DNA from 2 places in the Sphingobium sp. B11D3D genome. Region 2 is predicted to be linked to the other one. Evidence: riboswitches for the same ligand, from Rfam matches in the RefSeq annotation. Region 2 holds a riboswitch; the other holds the start of a gene.
The links. Region 2 has a riboswitch for cyclic di-GMP ahead of M2334_RS16120 (DUF4402 domain-containing protein). Riboswitches for the same ligand answer to the same signal wherever they lie in the genome.

Region 1 (10,373 bases), 2.1 Mb from region 2:
CGTTGACGTAGTGCTTGCGCTCCCGCCTGCGCTCGTGAAAGTACTATCCCCAGCCATACCACCCGCGCCGTCCGACGCATGTGCAGGCAGGCTGCCCACCGCGACCAAGAACGTCGTCGCCACCGAGCAGCGCAGAATGGATTTGAAGGACGTCCGGCGATTCCCGACGGGATGAAACATGCAATAACCCCACGTTCAAATTAACAACTATAAATATTCAATATATCTCAACGAGATAATCATACCAACGGATGGGCATTAATTATAAATAATTAGTTAAAATAATTTATTTATTTCGATATATTTGGCTGAAATATTGAATTACGACGACACGTCATTTCGGAAAAGGAGAGGTGCAACTTAGGCCGCACCTCTCAATTCATCTCGATTCAAAGGACGCAACTGCTCGCGCCCTTCGTTTTAACGGTCGGAATGGCCTCAGAAGCTGTAGCTAAAGCCGATCTTGACGCCGTGGTCCTTCCACTGGTCGCCGATGTTGCCCACGTAGGTGGCGCCGATGGAGCCGCCGGGCATGATGTTGGCCTGAACGCCGCCCTCAAGGCGCAGGGTATCGCGCGTCGTGGGCAGGCCCGCGACCGAGAAGGCCTCGCCGGTCGAGAGGATGTTGCGGCTGGTCGCATCGACATCGCCGAAGCTGCGCAGCCAGGCTGCCGAGACGCGCGGGCTGAGCACCGTGGTGGCGCTGACCGGCACTGCCCCGCCCAGACGCAGACCCAAGGTGGTGTAGGTCACGTCGCGGGTATTGCCGGTGACGCCCAGCGCGGTCAGGGCGCTGCCCGTCTCGGTGAAGGCATCGCTCTTGAGATGGACATAGGTCACGCCGGCAAAGGGCTCGGCGGTCACCGCGCCCAGCGGGAGAGCATAGCTCACCTCACCGAAGGCAGAGGCGCTCTTGGCATCATAATCGCCTGCCAGCGCATCATTGACGCCCAGGAACGCCACCTTGCGCGTCCCGTTCACGTCGAGCCAGCTATAGGAGGCGCCGATCCGGGCGCGCAGCGCGCCCCAGCCGCCGCCGGCATAGACCAGCGCGCTGTTGCCATTGACGGTCGCCTCGCTGCTGCGCCCGTCGACCCGCACCTTGTTCTGCTCATGCGCAAAGGCCACGCCCAGACGCCAGCCACCAAGGCCCGTATCGACACCGGTGATGAAGCCGAAGGTGCTCTGCGTCGCCTTGATCGCATTGCCATTGCTCTTGAGCGTGCTCCACGCACCGATGCCCTGGCCCCAGACCGCCGTGCTGCCATCGCGCAGCGTGCGGGCCGACGAGCCGGCGCCGGCCAGCGTGCGGCTGACGACATCGGCCTGCTCCATGCGGCCGATCACCATGTCGCCGAGACGGCGAGTGCCGTCCACCATCAGCGTGCCCGTGGTCGCCCACAGCTCGCCCGAGAGCGCATCGAACGCGCGGACGGCGCCGGCTTCCTCAAGCTGCCCGGCTACCGCGCGCGACAGGCTGGCATTGTCATCGCTCGCATCCAGCGCGAGGGCCACGGCCACCTGGTTGGGTGTCACCGCCACGCTCTCGAAGCTGCGATTGTTGCGCGTCAGCACCAGCCTGACATTATTGGCGTCATAGCTCAGCTCCGGCGTCAGGAACGGCAGATCGACATCGGTGGCCGCAAACTGGCCGGTCACCCCGCCCGCGGCCGTGATGATCGTGTACTCATTGCTGAAGCGATAATTGCCTGCAGCCGCCAGCACCGAGACCGTGCCGCCCTGGATGGTCGCCGTCCCGCCGACAATCAGCTTGTCGCTCTCGCCCTCGGCATTGACCTCCACCTCATAGGTCGAGCCTGCCTGGAACACGACATTGCCCGCTGCGGTGAGCGTGCCGATCGAGTTGCCCGGCAGCAGCGTGCCGCCATTGCCGACCACGATATTGTTCACCTGCCCGCGACCGCCCAGGGCCGCATCGCTGCCGACCGTGATCGTGCCGCCCATCGAGCCGTTCACCCGCGTCACGATGCCCTCAAGGTTGAGCGCACCGGTGAACGAGCCAAAGCTCTCCCCGGTCAGGTTGATGCTGACGGGCGCGCTGGACGGACCGTTCAGCGCAATCGTCCCGCTGCCGCTGAAGCTGCCGCCGAACAGCGTGTTGCTGCTCTGGTTGACGGTCAGCGTGCTCGTGCCCAGGCTCACCGTCCCGCCCGCGCCGCTCAGGCCCGCAACGGTCTGGTCGGTGCCACTCAGGTCAAACTCGCCATCGTCCACGACCAGATCGGTCGCGCTGTCGAGCTGCGCCAACAGCCGCACCCGGCCCGCCTGCACCACCGTCGACCCGGTATAACCATAGTCGCCCGAGAGCAGCAGCGTGCCTTCACCCTGCTTGATCAGGCTGCCGTTGCCCGAAAGAGCGCCCGTGTAATCATAGTCTGCGACCTGATTGAAGATCAGCGTGCCGTCGTTGGTCGTGCTGGCGGTCAGCTCGCCATTGTGGATGCCATCGCCAACCTGCAATGTGCCATTGGCGTTGACGGTCACGGCACCATTGAGCTTGCCCGTGATCAGCAGCGTCCCGGCATCAACCTTGGTCTGACCAGCGAACGTGCTGCTATCGCCGGCCAGCACCAACCGGCCCGACCCGGCGTTCACGATCGTGCCGTGCCCAGTGATGCTGCCGCCATAGCTGGAGACATCGCTGCGGTTGAACACCAGCGTGCCGTTGGCGTGGACGTCGCCAACCAGCGTACCGGCCGTTCCGCCGTTACCGATCTGCAGGGTGCCATCCGCCGCGATCGCGGTCGAGTTGGCATTCATCACGTTGGCCAGCACCAGCTTGCCGCTGTTCACGTTCAACGCGCCAGTATAGGCGCTGCCATCGCCGGTCAGCACCGTCTTGCCCGCAAGAACATCGACCACGCCATTGCCCGACAGACTGGCGGCAAGCGCATAATCGATCCCGCTGTGGTTCAGGACCAGCTTGCCAGCCCCGGCACCGAACTGAATGCCCTGCACGGCGTTGATCACACCAGCCGCCTGGGCCGCACTGCCTGCCGCCGCGCCGATGCTCAGCGTGCCGGTGGAGCCGGCGCGATTGCCGATCTTGATCACCTGGGCGCTGAGTTCTGCGCCATCGGCCAGTGTCAGGACACCGGCCCCCTCGGCACCGATATAGAGGCCTTCCTCCGTCCGGATCGCCGAAGACGCGCCGCTCACCGTCACGCTGCCGCTCGAGGCGACATCATTGCCGATGTAGACGCGCACCGCCTCCACCTTGCCGCCGTCCGAGACCTCCAGCGTGCCGCTGCCAAACAGGCCGACATTGATGTAACCCGCCCAGTTCGTCAGGCCATCATTATAGGCGCTCCAAGTCGAGCCAGCGCCGGTCACGATCATGCTCGCCTGCGATCCCGTGAGATTGCCGAGCGTGCCCTGCACCGCGCGCAATGTGCCGCCATTGGAGATCGAAATCGTCGACTGTGCGCCCGCCTCGTTGCCGGCAATGAATAGCCCGCTCATGTCCCAGACCGAGTTGGCACCGCTGATGTTCACAGCGCCTCTCGAGCCGCTGACCGTGCCCACATAGCCATCCGTGCTGGTGACCCGGCCGCCCTGCGCGACGTTGAGCGTTCCTTCGCCGACATTGCCGACGTAGAGAATACCGTCATTGGTCCAGGTGCTGCCCGCGCCATTCACCGTTGCCGTGCCTTTGCCGGTAGCCTCCCAGCCAAGGATGGCGCCCTGCGAACTCGCCGAGGCGCCATTGCTGACCGTCAGCATGCCCTCGCCTGAGATGCCGACACCGATGCGACCGCTGCCGATTTCGAGCGTGGAGCCTGCTCCATCGACGCTGACGCTGCCGACAGCGGACTGAGCCCCACCGATTCGCAGGGATTCGCCGGTGGCGCGGCCGCCCGCCTCGATGGTCAGCGTACCGCTGCTGCCCTCCTGGCTCGCCACATCGATCAGCGCCGCTGCCGACAGCAGGGCGCCGTTGGAAACCGTGGCGGTGCCCGTGCCGCTGTAGCCGACCCGCATGTTCCCGGCGTAGCCGTTACGGGCGAGAACACTGTAGGTCGTGCCTTCGCCGGTAAGGGTCAGCGTTCCGCTCGAGCCAGTGTCCACGCCAAGTGCGCTGGTGTAGGACGTGACTTCTGCGCCGCCAGACACCGTCACATTGCCCTGCCCGATGGTGTCGTTGCCGGTGCCGCCGATGTACAGGCTGAGGCCGTTGCGCCAGACCGTGTTGGCACCGTCGACGGTCATCGTCGCCGTGCCTGAGCCGCTTCCACCGATATAGCTGCCGTCAGCCTCCAGCAAACCACCGTCGGTCACCGAGATGCTGCCCTCATCCGCACTGAACCAGCCATCGGCCGAAACCCAGTCGGCCGGCAGTTCGGAATGCAGCGTACCGACACGGAGCGCCGACCCTTCACCGCTGACGCTGATCGAGCCGCCCGCGCCCATGTAGATGCTGCCATTCACCGTCTCGACCGAGCCGCCATTCATGATGGTCAGCGAACCGGAGGAGTTGGGGTCACGGCTGATCTGTATGGAGCTGGAACTGCTCCAGCTCCCCTCGCCAGAGACAGTGACGGCCCCGGTCGTTCCTCCCATGCCGATCAAGCCCTCGGTGGAATTGAGCGTACCGCCGCTCACGATGTTGAGCGAAGCAATTTCGGCGCCGCCCACGGAGACCGAAGTCGTGACGAGGCTGCCAGTCAGGTTAAATGAACCGCCGGTAACATCCAGCGCGCCATTGAAGGGCGAGCCGTTACCGGTGAACGCGAGCACGCCTTCGCCCGCCTTGACGAACGTCCCTCCGCCGATCAACTCGCCAGCGAACACGGTGTCGCTGCTCTGATCGAGCACGAGCACGCCCCCGTCGGTGCCGACGAGGCCTGCTTGCGCGACAGTGAGCGAGCCCAAGGTCACCTCATTCTGCGAACCACCCACGCCCAGCACGCCACCTTCGACGACATAGTCCTGGCCAACGCCGAATGCGCCATTGCTGCCTGCGTTCAGCGTCCCTTCCTTGACTGTCCAGCCGGTCGTTCCTGTCCCCGTGAGCGTCCAGGTGCCGTCCCCTACCTTCACGAATTCATCGAAATCATTATACTGCACGCCAATCAGGCCGGCATCGAATGACGAGTCGACGATGCCGCCCAGGGCCAGGGTGTTGGTGCCGCTCGCGATATCCGCATCCGCGACGAGACCGGTGATGCTGGAGCCGGCACGCAGTTCCAGTGTCACGTCGCCGGCGCCCATCAGAATGGCGTGGCCGGAGGAAGGCGAGACCTCGATGGTGCCCGAGTTGATGATGGTGGTCGCCGCGCTGTTGGTGACAATGCCGGTTTCACCCAGGATCGACCCGGAATTGATGATCTGGACCGTACCGCTGAGCGTGTCTGCATCGACAGCCGCGATCCCGCTCAGCGATTGCAGCGTGCCGGTGTTGCTGATGACCACATCGCCAAGCGGCGTGCGCGCCTGAACCGCGCTTCCGGTTCTGCCGGTGACAGTGCCGCTGTTGGTGATGGTGATCTTGCCTGAGCCTGCTTCATCCGGATCGAAACCGGCGATGGCGAGAATGCCGGACTCGCCTTCCGCGATCCCCGCATTGGTGATGGTGATGTCACCCACCTGCGAAGCGCCCTGAATCGCTGGTCCGGCGTCCGATGTCGCGGTGCCCTGCGCCTGATTGTCGATCACCACTTGGCCATTCGGCGTCCAGCCGACCAGCGCCTGATTGTTCACCGACGAGACCGACGCATTGTTCGTGATCTTTGCGAGACCGTTGTAATTGACGACACGGATGCCGGCTGCCTGTGCCTCCACCTGGCCAGTGTTCGTCACGGTCACCTCGACCGGCTCGGCATCGTTGAAACCGCCGTCGGCGTAAATTCCCCGCTGGGTGAAGTCTGCGGCCCCGTTGGTTTGCTGGACCGTGATGGCCCCGCTATTGGTGATGTTCACCGATCCTGCGTTGGTGGTGGCAGAGATGCCATTGGTTTCCACGCCTGAGACCGTCAGCGCGGCGCCATTCTCGATCGCGATGTCGCCCGCGATCTGGTTGCGAACCCAAATGCCACCGCTGCCCCCCACGCTGTTGACCGTGACGTCCGGGCCCACGGTGACCGAAATGTCGTTCCGACCCTGGATATTGGAACTGACGTTTACGCCGCCATTATCAGTGGTGCTGATCGTGGAATTGGTGATGAGGAGGGTCGACGTAATATCGCCAGGGCTTGTGTTATCCCACGTATAATAGCTGACGCCATCGGCCGTAATACTCCACTCGTCCTGTGCGCCGTTCACGGTGAGGCTGGTATCACCTCCTTCAATACGAGCCTTCACCGACGAAGGTTCGCAGAAAAAGAGCGTTACATTACCCTCAGCTTGGCAAATGCCAGGCTCGGCATGCGCGACCGAGGCGCCTGCCAGCAGCCCCGCGATACCGACACTGCTGAACAGACCTGCCTTGAGAGCCTGCCGAACGGCGCTGCGCGTTTTGATTGCCTTACCCTGCATTACGAAATCCCCTCGTGTGGGCCCACCGCCCAGATGATGTGAAGGGCAAACCGCCATGCAGGTGCGGTTCAACGGGATTTGAGACAGGGATCGAAGCGCGACGACAGGGAGCGCAGCCTGAGGTTCAAACGAACCCCATGACCTTCTCACAGCAGGCTACACACGATATCCGAAAATGCTCTGTTTCATCCCCCGGTAGCCCCGCTACCCCATTGGGGCCGGAGGCTTTGCGTCCCGCCGTTACCGACAGTTTGCCCTTGTCGAAGGCAACGAACGCCCATCGGGCGGAGCCGTCATCTTCAGGAGGAATATTAACGTTAGCTGAGCGGCAGCGCAACAAAAAAGCCCGGCCTTGTCGAGATGGCGCGCATGCAGATCGGAGCCATGCAGCTGATTTGTCGTGTGAAAATTATCGCCCTCGGTCTGGAGCGGGGTCATAACCGGCCGTGTTAAGCCGATAACTATAGTTAACTTCAACGCAAGCACGACGTCGATTGCGCTGCATCCGTCGCTCTAAAATATGGTTGCCCCCCGCGACGTGATCGTTACAGCCGTCGCTGGTCGGGCAACCACGCCGACAGGCGCCGCACTGCCTCTTGCACTTCGGCTTCCGTGATCGCAAAGCTCAGCCGGATGAACCGATGGCCATTGACCGGATCGTGGTCGACCCCCGGTCCCGTGGCGAGCCCGGTCTCAAGGAGCAGCTTCTTGCAGAACGCAGGGCTATCATCCGTCAATTCGCTGACATCCGCATAGATGTAGAAGGCGCCATCCGGCGGCGCGATGCGTCGCAGACCAAGGGCTGGCAAGGCGTCCAGCAGAATCTCCCGGTTACGGGCATAAGTGGCCCGATGCGCTTCCAGCTCTGACGTGCAGTCCAGCGCCGCCAAAGCGGCATGCTGGCTGATCGATGGCGCGGTCAGGAACAGGCTGCCCATATAGGCGCGTGCCCGCTCGACCATGGCGCGCGGCACGTAGAGCCAGCCGAGCCGCCAGCCGGGCATGCAGTAATATTTGGAAAAGCTGCTGACGATCATCGCGTCGGCTGCGAATTCTCCCATCGAGCGGCAAGGCGCGCCATAGCTCAGGCCATGGTAGATTTCGTCCGAGATGATCGCGATGCCGCGCTCTGCGCACAGCCGCGCAATCGCCTCCAGTTCGGCAGGCGCAATGATCGTTCCGGTGGGGTTGGCCGGGCTGGCGACGATCACGCCCTGCGGCGCTGGATCGAGCGCTGCCAACGCGTATGCGGTCAACTGGAAGCGATCCTGCTCGCCGCATTCGATCTCGACCGGCGTCATGTTGAGCGCGCGCACGGTGTTGCGGTAGGCCACATAGCCCGGTCGCGCCATGGCAATACGGTCGCCCGCCTTAAACCGGGCGCTCAGCGCAAGGACCAATGCCGGCGAGGCCCCGCAGGTAAGCAGGAATTGATCAGGCTCGGCTGCCATGCGGTACCGCTCCCGATACAGCTGGACGAGCCGCGCCTGCAGCGCAGGACTCTCCCAATAGCCCATCGGATCGATGCCAAGCGCGTCGCGCGCAGCGTCCAATGCGGCCTGCGGTGCCCCCGTCGAGGGCTGACCAAACTCCATATGGAGAACCGAGCGCCCCTCCGCGCCCAGGCGATAGGCCAACTTGCTCAATTCTATGGCCTGAAACGGCTCGACTTCCATCAGATGATCCATCGCTCGGTACAGCGCCGATAGCCGGCGGCGGCGCAGATGCCAACGATGCAACCCCACCCCGGCCGTCGTTCGTCCTCGCGGCGCATCTGCCGTGAAATCAAAAAATTGCGCCAGCGTCGTCGGGCGCTTCGAAGACTGCTTTCGGCAGAAAGAAAACGGCAGGTCGTATTTTCGGCCTGCGCGTGACGCGCATTTTCAGGCAGTCTGTCAAGTGGCAGCTCGCAGAAACCTGCATCACGGAAGTAGGGCCTCCGACCCCCTTCAGCGGGAAGCCTCCCCGAAACCAGACCTCCTTACAGCCTGAGCATAAGGTTTGATCGCCAGATACATGAGCGCCGCGCCGCCGGGGGCCATTACGGCGGCGAAGAACGCCATCGAATAGCGCAGCATGCTCTCGTCCTTCAGCAGGAAATCGGTCACGAGCGCGATGAGCAGCGGCCCGAGGCCATTGCCGATGACACTGATGGTGAAGAGATACACCGCGCTGATCTGAGCCCGCATCTCGCTTGGCGTCACCATCTGGATCGCGGCATTCTGCGCAGGCGCGCTGGCGAGGCCGATGATCGAGGAGATCATGCCGCAGAAGAAGGCGAGCCAGGGGCTGGGCATGAGCGAGGTGGCGATCGCGAAGGGAGCGGACAGTGCTTGCGAATAGAAGCAGACCCGCGCCATCGCATCGGGATTGCCGCGCTTGCCCATATATTCCGCAAACCAGGTGCCCAGCGTCAACGCAATCGGCGTGGAGATGAGGAGCGACAGCGCCAGCAGCGGCCCGATCTGCGCCGGTCCCCAGCCATAGGTGCGCTCATAAAAGGCCGCGCGCCACGTCATGAGGCCCGTCGTCTCGATCGCGCCGATGCCGATGCTGAGGAACAGGGGAAGGAACAATATGCGGTTTGACAAGAGATACGCCCCGACCTCGCGCAGCGGTACGCTGCCCTTGCCGCGGCGATTGCGGCGCACCGGCTCCCGCACGGTGAAGAGAAAGAGCAAGGCGGTTGCCAGCCCTGGCAGAGCGCAGACGAGGAAGACGAGCTGCCACTCGCGCATCTCGCCCAGAACCGGGATGTGGACCGGTCCCATCCCGGCAAAGAACGCCACCAGCAGGCCACCAGCCAACAACGCCGTGGCCTGACCGGCGCTGATGCCGAGCTGATAGACCGCGAAGGCACGCGGCAGCTTTGACCTTGGCACCATGTCCGAGATCATCGACATGGACGAGGGGCCGGCGACGGACTCCGCGCCCCCGACGACGCCGCGCGCGAAAAACAGTCCGCCAAAGCTCCTGGCCATGCCACAGAGCGCAGTGGCCAGGCTCCACACCGTCAGGCCGGCCGTCAGGATCATCTTGCGGCTGCGCTGATCCGCGACGCGAGCCATCGGCAAGCCGACGACCATATAGGCCGACGAAAAGGCGAAGCCGATGATGAGGCTGATCTGGGTGTCGCTCAGCGCCAGGTCGCGCTTGATCGGCTGGACCAGCAGATTGATGATGTTCCGGTCGACATTGGAGAGCATGGTCACGAAGGCGATCAGCCAGATCGTGTACCAAGCGCGGGCCGGCGACGGCCAATCGTCGCCGGCTCCAGACGCGCCGGCCGATGCCGGCTGCGTCTGACCCGTGGCTTGCGTGCCGACCGGCTCGCTCATCGCTTGAGACGCACCCCGACGCGGAACGCGCGCCCGACCTGATCGAATAGCACCTGATTGGTGATACCCACCGCGCTGGGCGCAATCGGCGGATCCTTGTCGAACAGGTTACGGATCGCGATGAAATATTCGAAATCGCTGCGGCCGGCCTTCACGTTCCAGCCCAGCGTGAGGTCCGCATAGAAGCGGGCGGCGACGCGATTGGTGCTGATGCTGTTCGCGAGACCGACACTGTAGCCTGCATCCTCGGGGCCGACGAACTCGACGAGGAACTTGCCCTCGGGAATGTAGCGGCCATGCGCACTCACGCTGAAAGGCCCGGCCTTGAGGGTCGCCATGCCGTCCAGCACATAGTCCGGCACGCCGGGGGTGTTGCTGGCGCGGAAGCCGGTCTGGCCGGCGCGGTCGACCGAACCGGCGCTGTCGATGATCATGAGATCGAACGTCTTGGTCGCCAGCAGCCGCAGGTCGAGCGATGCGGCGGCACCGATGCGGGTGCGATAGCTCGCCTCGATGTCCAAGCCCCGGGTCTTGAAGCCA
Region 2 (10,373 bases):
CAAAGCCGCCCCGAACTTGCCAGTCATAGCCCGGATTGAAAGAAGCCGAGACATTTCCGGTCAATCGGTTCTGAGCCGCTGGCCCGGGCATGCGGTTATAATCCCAGCTGGCAGAGACCAGCGCACGGGCAATCGGAAGCGACATGCTCAATGTCCCATAGACGGCGCTCTGTCCGTCCACATAGGCGTCTTGACCGATCCGCAAGGCCACCGGAATGATCGAGCGGTTTCCGGTCTTCAGGCCAAAGTCGAAAGTTGCTTCGGTTCCAGATCGCAGAGCGCGCCCGTCACCACCATGGGGGGCGGCGTCATCGACAAAGCCATTTCGGAATTCGGCGCGTCGTATCGTCGATGCGATCCCGAACGGCTTGCCCGCGATGCCCACGGCAGCAGCATATCCGCTCAGACTGTCTCGCGCTGCATCGCCCTGAACAGCCAAGCCGAATACCGAACCTCGCACGCCGGCCGAGAGGAGGAAGCGCGCGGCATCCTGCGTGGGCGAATAGCGCGCGAGACCGACCGCGCCTGTCCAGCTTTCGGAAAAGCCGTACAGCACATTCAACGTACCGACGAGCCGCCCAGCGCCCACGGATGGCTCTTGTGTGCCCTCAAAGCCAACGAGGGTCTTGCCCTGCTCGCCAATGCCGAAGTCAATGATCATTTCTCCGGGAGCGGCCTGTCCGCTGCCGACGGAAATGACCCGTGTGGTCTCAGTGCGGCTGCCATTGGGGCCATAATCCACAATCCGGATGACATTGAGGCCACGAACCAGCGGGACATCGTCAAATTCGTAGCGTCCTTCGACCGCCGTCGACTGCGCACCGCTCAGAATATCGTTCACATAGATCTGAACGTCATGGCCACGCGGGAGTTCGCCGCGAATATCGACGTGCTCGAAGATGCTCGCCTGCTCCAAAGGCCGGGTTGAAAACGCAAAGCCGCGCGCGGCAACACTTCTGGGCCCCAGTGCGAGGGCCGGCAGGAATGTGTCGCCCAAGGAAGCACTGGTCGCCTGCAGGGGACCTAGCAAGCCGCCCTTCGGCTCACGCCGCTCAAGAAGCAACCGCGCCAGAGCTGGCTTCCCACGATCGTCCGACGCGAGATAACCTTGAAACCCAGCGTTCAAGAATGCGGCCGAAGCCCGCACGTCGAACCGCCTTTGAAAGGGTTGCCCCCGCGTATCGGAACCCAAATCCGTGGTTACATCGAAGGCGGGAAAAGACAGCATGCCAGCTGGCGCCGCCACCGAAAGAACCGGCTCCAGGACAGCGCCAGAACGTGCGATGTTATTTCCCTGCGCCATCCGCTCAGCCCGCATCTGAACGGGCAGCTTCTCTCGGGCCTCCAGATTGAGCGTCAATTCCGACACATCCAATGTCATTCGCACCGGGAGCAGCCGTTCCATCAGGGAAACGGTCAGGTAGATGTCTCCGCTGTCTTCCAGCGCGTCACCCGGCTTAAGAATGATGCGCGCAGTGCCCGCCCGCGCCTCACCCAATGCAATGTCAAGGAAGATGGACTGGCGAGCCTGGCCCACCTGCCCCGTCAATCTACCATCTGCTGGTGAAACCTGAACATCCAGATCGAGAAGGCGCGTGAGCGCGCCGACGGGGATGAGAACGATATCGTCGCCCACCTGAAGTGCGGGAAGCGCATCCGATAAAGGTGCCCGGTCAAGGACAACCTCAAGCAGCAAAAGTTGAGTATCGTCAGCGGCCAGTTCGCCGCTGTCCGCCCAAAGAGGAGTAGGCTGAGCAGTGGCGATCATGAGCATCAGTCCAATCCACAGGCTACGGCAAGGAGATCTGGCTCTGCGCAAGTATCTTCCCCGGAGCTGTGTCTTGGTCGGTGAACACGACGCTGATTTGCTCGCCTCGCTGCGGACGAGAGCGCAGAGCGATCTTTACCTGTCGCCGCTCTATCTCAGGATAGACACCGATCCCGCGCACGACACCCAACGGCTCGTCCTCACGGCGCGCCTTCGCCTTCCGGATTTCGATATCGCCGAAAAGGGAGTTCGGCCCACGCCTCACAAGATCAAAAGTGACGACCGGCGTAGGGCTGTTCAGCTCAGACCCCGGACCAGGACTCTCCATCGTAAACCGTGTGTTTTCGATCGCGGCCTCAACCTGTGGCGTGCCGATGCGCACGATCACAGGGATGGAAATGCCCAGAACAGATGCGATGCGGAACGAAACAGCGCCCGGTTCCGCATTTGCAGCCTGATCGGCGGTTAGGCCCGTGTCAGGTGGCGGCACCGCCGTCACCGTCAGATGCGTGCGATATTCGCCGGCGGGCCAGTCGCCGGTGCCACCTGCACGAAGACGGATTGTCTGCCCCGTCCCCGGCTTGAGCAGCACGCGCCTGGGCGTCACCAGCATCATGGAACGCGCGGATTGAAGCTTGGCACTGAGGTCTTTCACCTCCGGCGCGCCGTCTGCTTCATCCGTCGGGCGGATCTGGCCGGTGGGCAACATGACTCGGTCGACAAAGCTGATGTCATATACCCCGGCGGCAGTCCCTTGGTTGAAGAGGAATATGCTCGCCGTCCGCCCCAGCCGATCAAAGGTGATCCGCTTCGGATTGATGTTGAGGCTGGCGCTCCCGCCGGCCTGCTCTGTCGTCGCAGGCTGGGCAGAAGAGGAAGTGCAAAAAGCGGATGGGAAGGCGCCAGCGACCAACGCAATAGCGATAGCGATGCTCTTGCGTTGGTTCGCAGATCGCGTGAGACGCTTCACGACGCCTGGCAGAGTCATCACCGGCGTCTCTCGCTCATTCATATTGCGCCAGGACCAGCAAAGGCCCGCCGTCGGGCCCGTAGCTGTCGCGCAGCGCTTTCAAAAGAAATGGAGGAACAGACAGAAGGCCATCGCCGCTCAGCCGGCCCATGAGGACATCCTCGAACCCCGAGGGGCCGGCTTCAAAGGACGGGAAATTATCATCGCTCAGCGTCGCCATCGGTACACTAAGCGAACCCCCTGCGCCTGGCTGGACGAATGCTTTTGAGACCAGGAGCGAAAACGTCTGGTTGCTGCCCCCGGCGATTTGAATAGGAGCGGCCATCGAAAGCCCGGTGTTTTGGTCGCTCTCGTTTGACTGCGGCCCTGGCGATAAGATCATGACCCGGAGGCTCGACTGAAGAACCAGCACCGGCTGCAGAACAATGTCCTTCGCCGATTGCGTGATCGAAGCTGGCTCCACGATCGAAACCTGGCCTTTCGCAGTCGCTTCCGCCGCGTTCGCCTGTGAGGCTGCAAGCGCCGCGCAAAGGCACAGCGCTCCCAGCGCAGGAGCGGTCGCCCGCAACAGGCGCACTCCCATCCGGATGGATGATGAGACCGTCACGAGACGCTCCTGCCACAGGTCAGTTGTAGGCGACGGTCGCCGTGAAGCTGCCCGAGTAATTGCCAGAGGCCTGCGTATTGGGCAGGGAGAAGCTACCGCCGACGCCGAAGGTCGCGGTGCCAGCTGTGCCGATGGAGCTGGACAATGTGCCCGTTGCGGCACTCGGCGTCAGCGTGACGGTGATCGTGCCGCCGGGCGTACCGGTCATGGAGAAGCTGGCGGGCACCGAGATCGAGAAAGTCTGCCCCCCTTCACCCGAGACCGTGTAGGCTGCGCGCGACGTCGTGCCACCAGCGGCAACGGCGTCGCCGGAACCAGACAGGCTGCGATTGCCCGTCGAGGCATCGACAGTGACCGTGTTGGTCCCTGCTACCGAGGGTTTCACGATCGTGCCGAACGCAAGGTCGCTGGTTTTTGCGATCGAGATCGGCTGAACGATCCGGGCTGTACCCGTGGTCGACACAGATGCTGAGGACTGAGCGTAGCTTGCCGCCGGGATGGAGCCCAGAAGCGCAATTGTCGCGATAGACTTCAAGTTCACGAACATGACGATGTCTTTCTCTTTCTTGATATGCACATGAATTTAATCGGAAAATATCAGACCCCACCCGCCTTGGAGGCCCTCGGGCGGCAGCGTTTCGCGGGTCTTGGGATTACAAGCGGGTGCATCTGGCGAGCCAGTCGCAAGCAACTGGATCACGTGATGATCGGTAAGGGTGCTTGCTGACCGTCGCCAAAGACGGGCCGTTGCCCGATGAGGGCGGAAAGGATCTGGAAGGCGCGAAGACGACAGGTCCACAATAGTTCTCCGTTTCGGTAACCCCGCTATCCCTGTGAGGGACCGGAGGCTTTGCGTCCCATCGTCGCCGATGGTTTGCCGTTTCGACCGAGAATCTCGGGCGCTATTAGGTAAATTTTGATTTAACTATTATACGCTACACAGTCAACGCCTATGTGGTGAACGACCAGATGGAGAATTGTGCGACTACTCCCATGTTGAACCGCAGATCGAGTAGCACGATTAGGAGCGCGTTTGTTTTCAATGAAATAAACGCGAGGTTTGGATCATCGGAGCCTAAGCAACACGCCAAGAACTTCGCGGACTGAAGCGAACCGACGATGCGGTTAGCTCGCGCCAAACCGAATTCCATGAGGATGTATTTCGTTGCCGTCGCTATGATCCCGACGAATTACACATCCGGGCTAAATGCCAAGGCCCGTCTCGCGAAAAACGCCGCTTGGGCTCCTCTCCCCCCGCTTCGCTTGTCAGGGCGTGGAGCGCGCGACGCGGCCAAGCGTCGGTCCTCGTTTGAGCGTTTGCGGGGTGGGGTGCGGCCTCAGGATGTCGGCGCAATGCCGGAGAGCAACCGCCTCAACCGGCAGAGCGCACGAAATTCTGGCTGATCTGCTGGCCAGACCGCGCCAGTCTACGCACCTCGGGTAGCCGGGACACTTCATATCGCATGAGCGCGGCATTCGGGTCGGTCCGCAAGGCCGCCGGGTCGAGGCAGCGCGCGAGGGTGAGAGCATCTTGCGCGGCGGTTGCGAAGCCATTGCCCGTCATCGGTGTGCAGACATGGGCAGCGTCGCCAACCAGACACGTGCGGCCGGCGACGAGTCGGTCCGGACAATATTCCACGACCGGTGTGCCGAGCACCGCTTTGCGGGCGATACATTCCAGGATCGCGTCGCGCCAGGGCGATGGCCAGTGCCGGGGCGCCAGTGCGGCCAGCTCGTCGAACAGCGCATCCGGCATGTCGCTCGGGCGCAGCGAATGCCGCACCAGCGCGCCCTCGACCGCCCCTGTGCTGCGGAGGATTGCGTTATGTCCGGCGTCGTACCAGCCCCAGCCGACCCGGCGGCGGCCGCGCTCCGGACTGCCATCGGCGGCTGTCAGCGGAAAGCCGAGAAGCACATAGGGCCCGGATTCGAGAAACTCCAGATTGGGCGGATAGCGGACAGACAGCGCCGACTCTTCGGCAAAGCCGACCCAGGCCAGATACTCCGCGAAGACCGCATCGGGGCGCTCCGGACTGATCTGCCGCCGCACAACGCTCTGATAGCCATCCGCACCGACCAGCACCTTGCCATCGAACCGCCGACCATCGGCGGTCCTTGCCCAGGCCCGATCCTCCGCCTCTCCCGTCGCTTCCACACGGGCGTTCTGCAGGATGACAATGCCGGCCTCGCCCGCCGCTGCGCGCAGACCGCGATAGACCGATTGCCATGCCTGGACGCCCGTGGCGAGCGCGCCGGCGGCATGAGGGCGCCCGGTCAACTGCTCGAGCAAGCCATAGCCGACCTGCAGCGCTGCCCCGGTCCGGTCCGTATCGGTCGAGCGCTCGAGCAGCGTGATCGAGAAGCCATGCCGCGACAGTGCGAGGCCGGTCATGAGGCCAGCGAGCGAGCCGCCGACGATCAGAATGTCGCTCATCCGCTCCGGGCCCGACGACATCAGCTTTTCGGCGTCACCCAGACCTCGACGGAGGCGACGAACTTGCCGGGCGCCGGTTTGCCGACCTGCACGCGATCGATCGTCACCAGCTCGCCGCTCTCCAGATTGAAGCTGGCCCAGGGCTTGGGCATGCGACCGAAGGTCATTTTCTGAACGGGTTGGCCGGTGGCCGAATTCATGATGGTTGCGATGACACTCATCGCCCAGCCGATAGCCACCATGGCGTGCTGCGGTCCAGCGATATTGATAGCCTGCCGACGCCGCGCGGGTACATCCGACGGGTTCGTTTGAAATTTCGCTTTTCCGGTGCGCTGATAGGTCCCGTATCTCGCGCCGACCCCGTCGCCCGGCCAAGCTAACGGGAAACTCGCTCGCCAATATAGTCTTGCGAGCGAAATTCGCTGGCGCCGGGGGCCGACCATCTACCCATTTCAAAATACGAAAGATACGAAAGTAATTGACTTTCGTTGTCAGGCGCTGCGAAAGTCGCTTCATGGCTATCGAGTATGATGTTCTGGTCGTTGGGGGAGGCATAAACGGCGCTGCGATTGCGCGCGATGCGGCGGGTCGTGGCGCGCGTGTCATGCTCGTCGAGCAGGACGATCTCGCCGCGCACACCTCCTCGGCCAGCACCAAGCTCATTCATGGCGGGCTGCGCTATCTCGAGCAATATGAGTTCCGGCTGGTCGCCAAGGCCTTGGCGGAGCGGGAACGGCTGATGCGTGCGGCGCCGCACCTCATCCGCCCGCTCGAGTTCGTATTGCCCCAAGATCGCGGCATGCGGCCCATGTGGATGATGCGCATCGGCCTGTTTCTCTATGATCGGCTGGGCGGGCGCAGCAGCCTGCCCCACTCCCGGGCGATCAGGCTGGCCGGGGATGGCTATGGCAGCGCCATTCAATCTCGATTTGGCCGCGGCTATGTCTATGCCGATTGCTGGGGCGACGACAGCCGCCTCGTCGTCGCCAACGCGCAGGATGCCGCCGAGCATGGCGCGACGGTCCTCACCCACACAAAATGCCTCGCCGCACAAAGGGATCAGCATGGCTGGCGCGTCTCCTTGCAGGGCACTGACGGCACGCCGTTCTCCGTGACGGCGCATGTGCTCGTCAATGCCACCGGCTCCTGGGCCGCTGACTTCCTGCCCGAGCGGGCCGGCGTTGCGGGCGCGGGCACATTGCGGCTGATCAAGGGCAGCCACATCGTCACCCGCAAGCTGTACGAGGGCGACCACGCCTATATCCTGCAGAATCCGGACAAGCGGATCGTCTTCGCCATTCCTTATGAAAACGACTTCACGCTGATTGGCACGACGGATGTGGAGTGGCAGGGCGCGCCGGACGTCGTGAAGATCGATGCGGCCGAAACGGCTTATCTCTGCGACTCCGTCAACCGTTGGTTCGCCACGCAGATCACGCCGCAGGATGTGATGTGGAGTTTCGCTGGCGTGCGCCCGCTCTATGACGACGCGACGACCAACGCCTCGGAGATCAGTCGCGACTACGTCCTCTCGCTGGATCATGCCGGGGGCGCGGCGCCGGTGATGAGCGTTTTCGGCGGCAAGATCACCACGCACCGCGCGCTGGCGGAGGAGGTGATGGACAAGCTCGCCCGGCACCTTCCGAGCCTGCGACCGGCCTGGACAGCCGCCGCTCCGCTGCCCGGCGGCGATCTGGGTACGGGAGGGCTGGATGGCCTCATTGCCGACCTGCGGGAAAAGTTTGGTTTTCTCGGCGAAACCACCATCCGCCGCCTGGCGGAGAGCTACGGCTCACGCATCTTCAAGCTGCTCGCGGACGTGAAGACGGCGGAGGAGCTCGGGCAGCATTTCGGCGCCGGGCTCACCCAAGCCGAAGTGGATTATCTTCTCGCGCATGAGTGGGCACGCTCGGTCGACGATATTGTCTGGCGTCGATCGAAACTTGGGCTGCATATGCGCGAGGAAGAGGTGGCAGCGCTGGAAGCCTATCTCGCGGATCATGCGAGGTTGGACGTCAACGCCGTCGGATAAATGACAACGATAAACGTGGAGGGGCCAATGTCACCGGGGAAGGCATTTATTGGAGAGCTGATCTCCGAATGCATTGCAGTGTTCATCATCATCACCATCGGCTGTTCTGCCGCCGCGATGTATTTTCTCTATGATCCAAGCCCTTACAGCACAGCCTATTTCGGGGTGTGCATCACTTGGGGCCTTGCCGTCACCATCGCCATCTATGTGACGGGCGCGGTCTCCGGCACGCACGCCAACCCAGCAGTCACCCTCGCGCTCATGATCTATCGCGGCTTCCCCGGGCGCAAGGTCGTGCCGTTCTGGCTGGCGCAAATCCTCGGCGCGTTTCTGGGTGCCGCCGTGGTCTACATGATGTTCTCGCCGGTGATCGATGCGTTCAACGCGACGCAGGGGGTGGAGCGGGCGGCCGGTGGCGGCGCCGGCGTGTTCTTCACCGCGCCGGGCGCGCACATCACACCGATCCGGGCGTTCTTCAACGAGATCGTGCTGACCGGCTTCCTGCTGCTCGGCATCTTCGCGATCACTGAGGAATATAACACGCAGGCGCCCGAGGCCAATTCGAGCGCGCTCATCATCGGCCTGCTGGTTGCCATGATCGGCGGCGGCGCGGGATATCTGGAAGGGTGGCCGATCAACCCCGCGCGCGACCTTGGCCCCCGCATTTTCGGCTATCTGGCGGGCTGGGGCGAATCCGCTTTTCCGGGGCCGGGCAATTACTGGTGGGTGCCCATCGCCGGCCCGTTCTGCGGCGGCGTGCTGGGCGCCAGCGTCTATCATTGGCTGATCCGGCCGTTCCTGCCCGCACGCCACAAGCGCGCCGTGCAGGAGACGATCCCCGCCGAGGCTGACGCGGCCAACTGACAATCGCGCCGCGCAGCCGGCGACCACAGGAGAGCAATCATGGCCCAGCCACCCTATATTCTCGCGATCGACCAGGGCACGACCTCGACGCGGTGCATCCTGTTCGATGCCGCCGCCAATCCGGTCGCCACGACGCAGCGCGAATTCAAGCAGCATTATCCCAATCTCGGCTGGGTAGAGCATGATCCCGAGGACATCTGGACCGACACCGTCGCCATGATGCGGGATGTGGTGGCCAAGGCCGACGTCGATGTCGCGGATGTCGCCGCGATCGGCATCACCAACCAGCGGGAGACCGTCGTGGTGTGGGATCGGGCGACCGGCAAGCCCATTCACAACGCGATCGTCTGGCAGGACCGGCGGACCGCCGATGAATGCGCCCGGCTGAAGGACAGCGGCGCCGAAGAAATGGTCACCGCCAAGACCGGGCTGCTGATCGACCCCTATTTCTCGGCGACCAAGGCCGCGTGGATATTGGACAATGTCGCGGGCGCCCGCGCTGCCGCCGAGCGCGGCGAGTTGGCCTTCGGCACGATCGACAGCTTCCTGCTCTGGCGGCTGACGGGCGGCGCAGTCCATGCAACCGACCCCACCAATGCAGGCCGCACCCTGCTGTTCAACATCATGGACCAGGCCTGGGACGAGGAATTGCTCAGCCTCTTCCGCGTGCCCGCCGCGATGCTGCCGGAGGTGCGGGACAATAGCTGCATCTTCGGCCAGTGCGATGCCGAGATTCTCGGCAAGGCCATCCCGGTCGCGGGGATGATCGGCGATCAGCAGTCCGCGCTCTTCGGTCAGGGCTGCTTCCGCACTGGCATGGCGAAATCAACCTATGGCACAGGCTGCTTCGCGCTCATGAACATCGGCACGGAGCCCGTGCTCTCGAAAACGCGCATGCTCACCACCCCGGCCTATCGCTTGGCCGGAACGACGACCTATGCGCTGGAGGGCTCGATCTTCGTCGCCGGCGCGGCGGTCAAATGGCTGCGCGACGGGCTCAAGATCATCACCCATGCCTCGGAAACGGACGGCATGGCCACCCGCGTGCCGGACAGTCACGGCGTCTATATGGTGCCTGCCTTTGTCGGCCTGGGCGCGCCATATTGGGATCCGCACGCGCGGGGGCTGATCTGCGGTCTTACGCTGGATGCGACGGACGCACACCTGGCCCGCGCCGCGCTGGAATCCGTCGCCTATCAGACCATGGACCTGATCGACGCCATGAAGGCCGATGTCGGCGAAGGCGAAACCGCCTTGCGGGTCGATGGCGGCATGGCCGTCAATGACTGGCTCTGCCAGTTCCTCTCCGACGTGCTGGTCGCGCCGGTCGAGCGGCCCGCCATTGTCGAGACGACGGCACTGGGCGCGGCGTTCATGGCCGGGCTGGCGACCGGCGTCTGGAGCGGTCTGGATGACCTCGACCGGATCTGGACCCGCGAACGGCGCTTCGAGCCGAAGATGCCGGAAACGACCCGATCGGCCGCCGTGGAGGGCTGGCGCAAGGCGGTCGAACGGGCCATTTCCTGAGTTGCGCTTTCGCATCGCTGTTCCACCGCATGCAGGGCCGGCCGCGCAGTCATTACGGCCCGCCCGATGATGCCGCGCGCCGGGCTATAAGGACGCTTGCAACTCAAGGATCGAAGCGTCAGAACGCCGGCATGACGAGCGCATCCAACACCCGCCACCGCCAGATCCTGG

Region 1: linked by a shared signal. The riboswitch ahead of M2334_RS06305 (autotransporter domain-containing protein) and the one ahead of M2334_RS16120 (DUF4402 domain-containing protein) in region 2 are both predicted to bind cyclic di-GMP.

Annotation. Positions count from the first base shown of each region.
Region 1 is NZ_JAOQOG010000001.1:1,328,240-1,338,612, reverse strand. It holds gene M2334_RS06310 (autotransporter domain-containing protein) at 1-123, opposite strand, end outside; gene M2334_RS06305 (autotransporter domain-containing protein) at 439-6,282, opposite strand; cyclic di-GMP riboswitch class I at 6,687-6,761, opposite strand; gene M2334_RS06300 (pyridoxal phosphate-dependent aminotransferase) at 7,041-8,183, opposite strand; gene M2334_RS06295 (MFS transporter) at 8,445-9,833, opposite strand; gene M2334_RS06290 (TonB-dependent receptor plug domain-containing protein) at 9,830-10,373, opposite strand, start outside.
Region 2 is NZ_JAOQOG010000001.1:3,472,659-3,483,031, forward strand. It holds gene M2334_RS16105 (hypothetical protein) at 1-1,774, opposite strand, end outside; gene M2334_RS16110 (hypothetical protein) at 1,791-2,780, opposite strand; gene M2334_RS16115 (hypothetical protein) at 2,773-3,345, opposite strand; gene M2334_RS16120 (DUF4402 domain-containing protein) at 3,365-3,892, opposite strand; cyclic di-GMP riboswitch class I at 4,158-4,234, opposite strand; gene M2334_RS16125 (FAD-dependent monooxygenase) at 4,718-5,779, opposite strand; gene M2334_RS16130 (hypothetical protein) at 5,800-6,000, opposite strand; gene glpD (glycerol-3-phosphate dehydrogenase) at 6,294-7,811, shown strand; gene M2334_RS16140 (MIP/aquaporin family protein) at 7,839-8,675, shown strand; gene glpK (glycerol kinase GlpK) at 8,715-10,202, shown strand; gene M2334_RS16150 (DeoR/GlpR family DNA-binding transcription regulator) at 10,334-10,373, shown strand, end outside.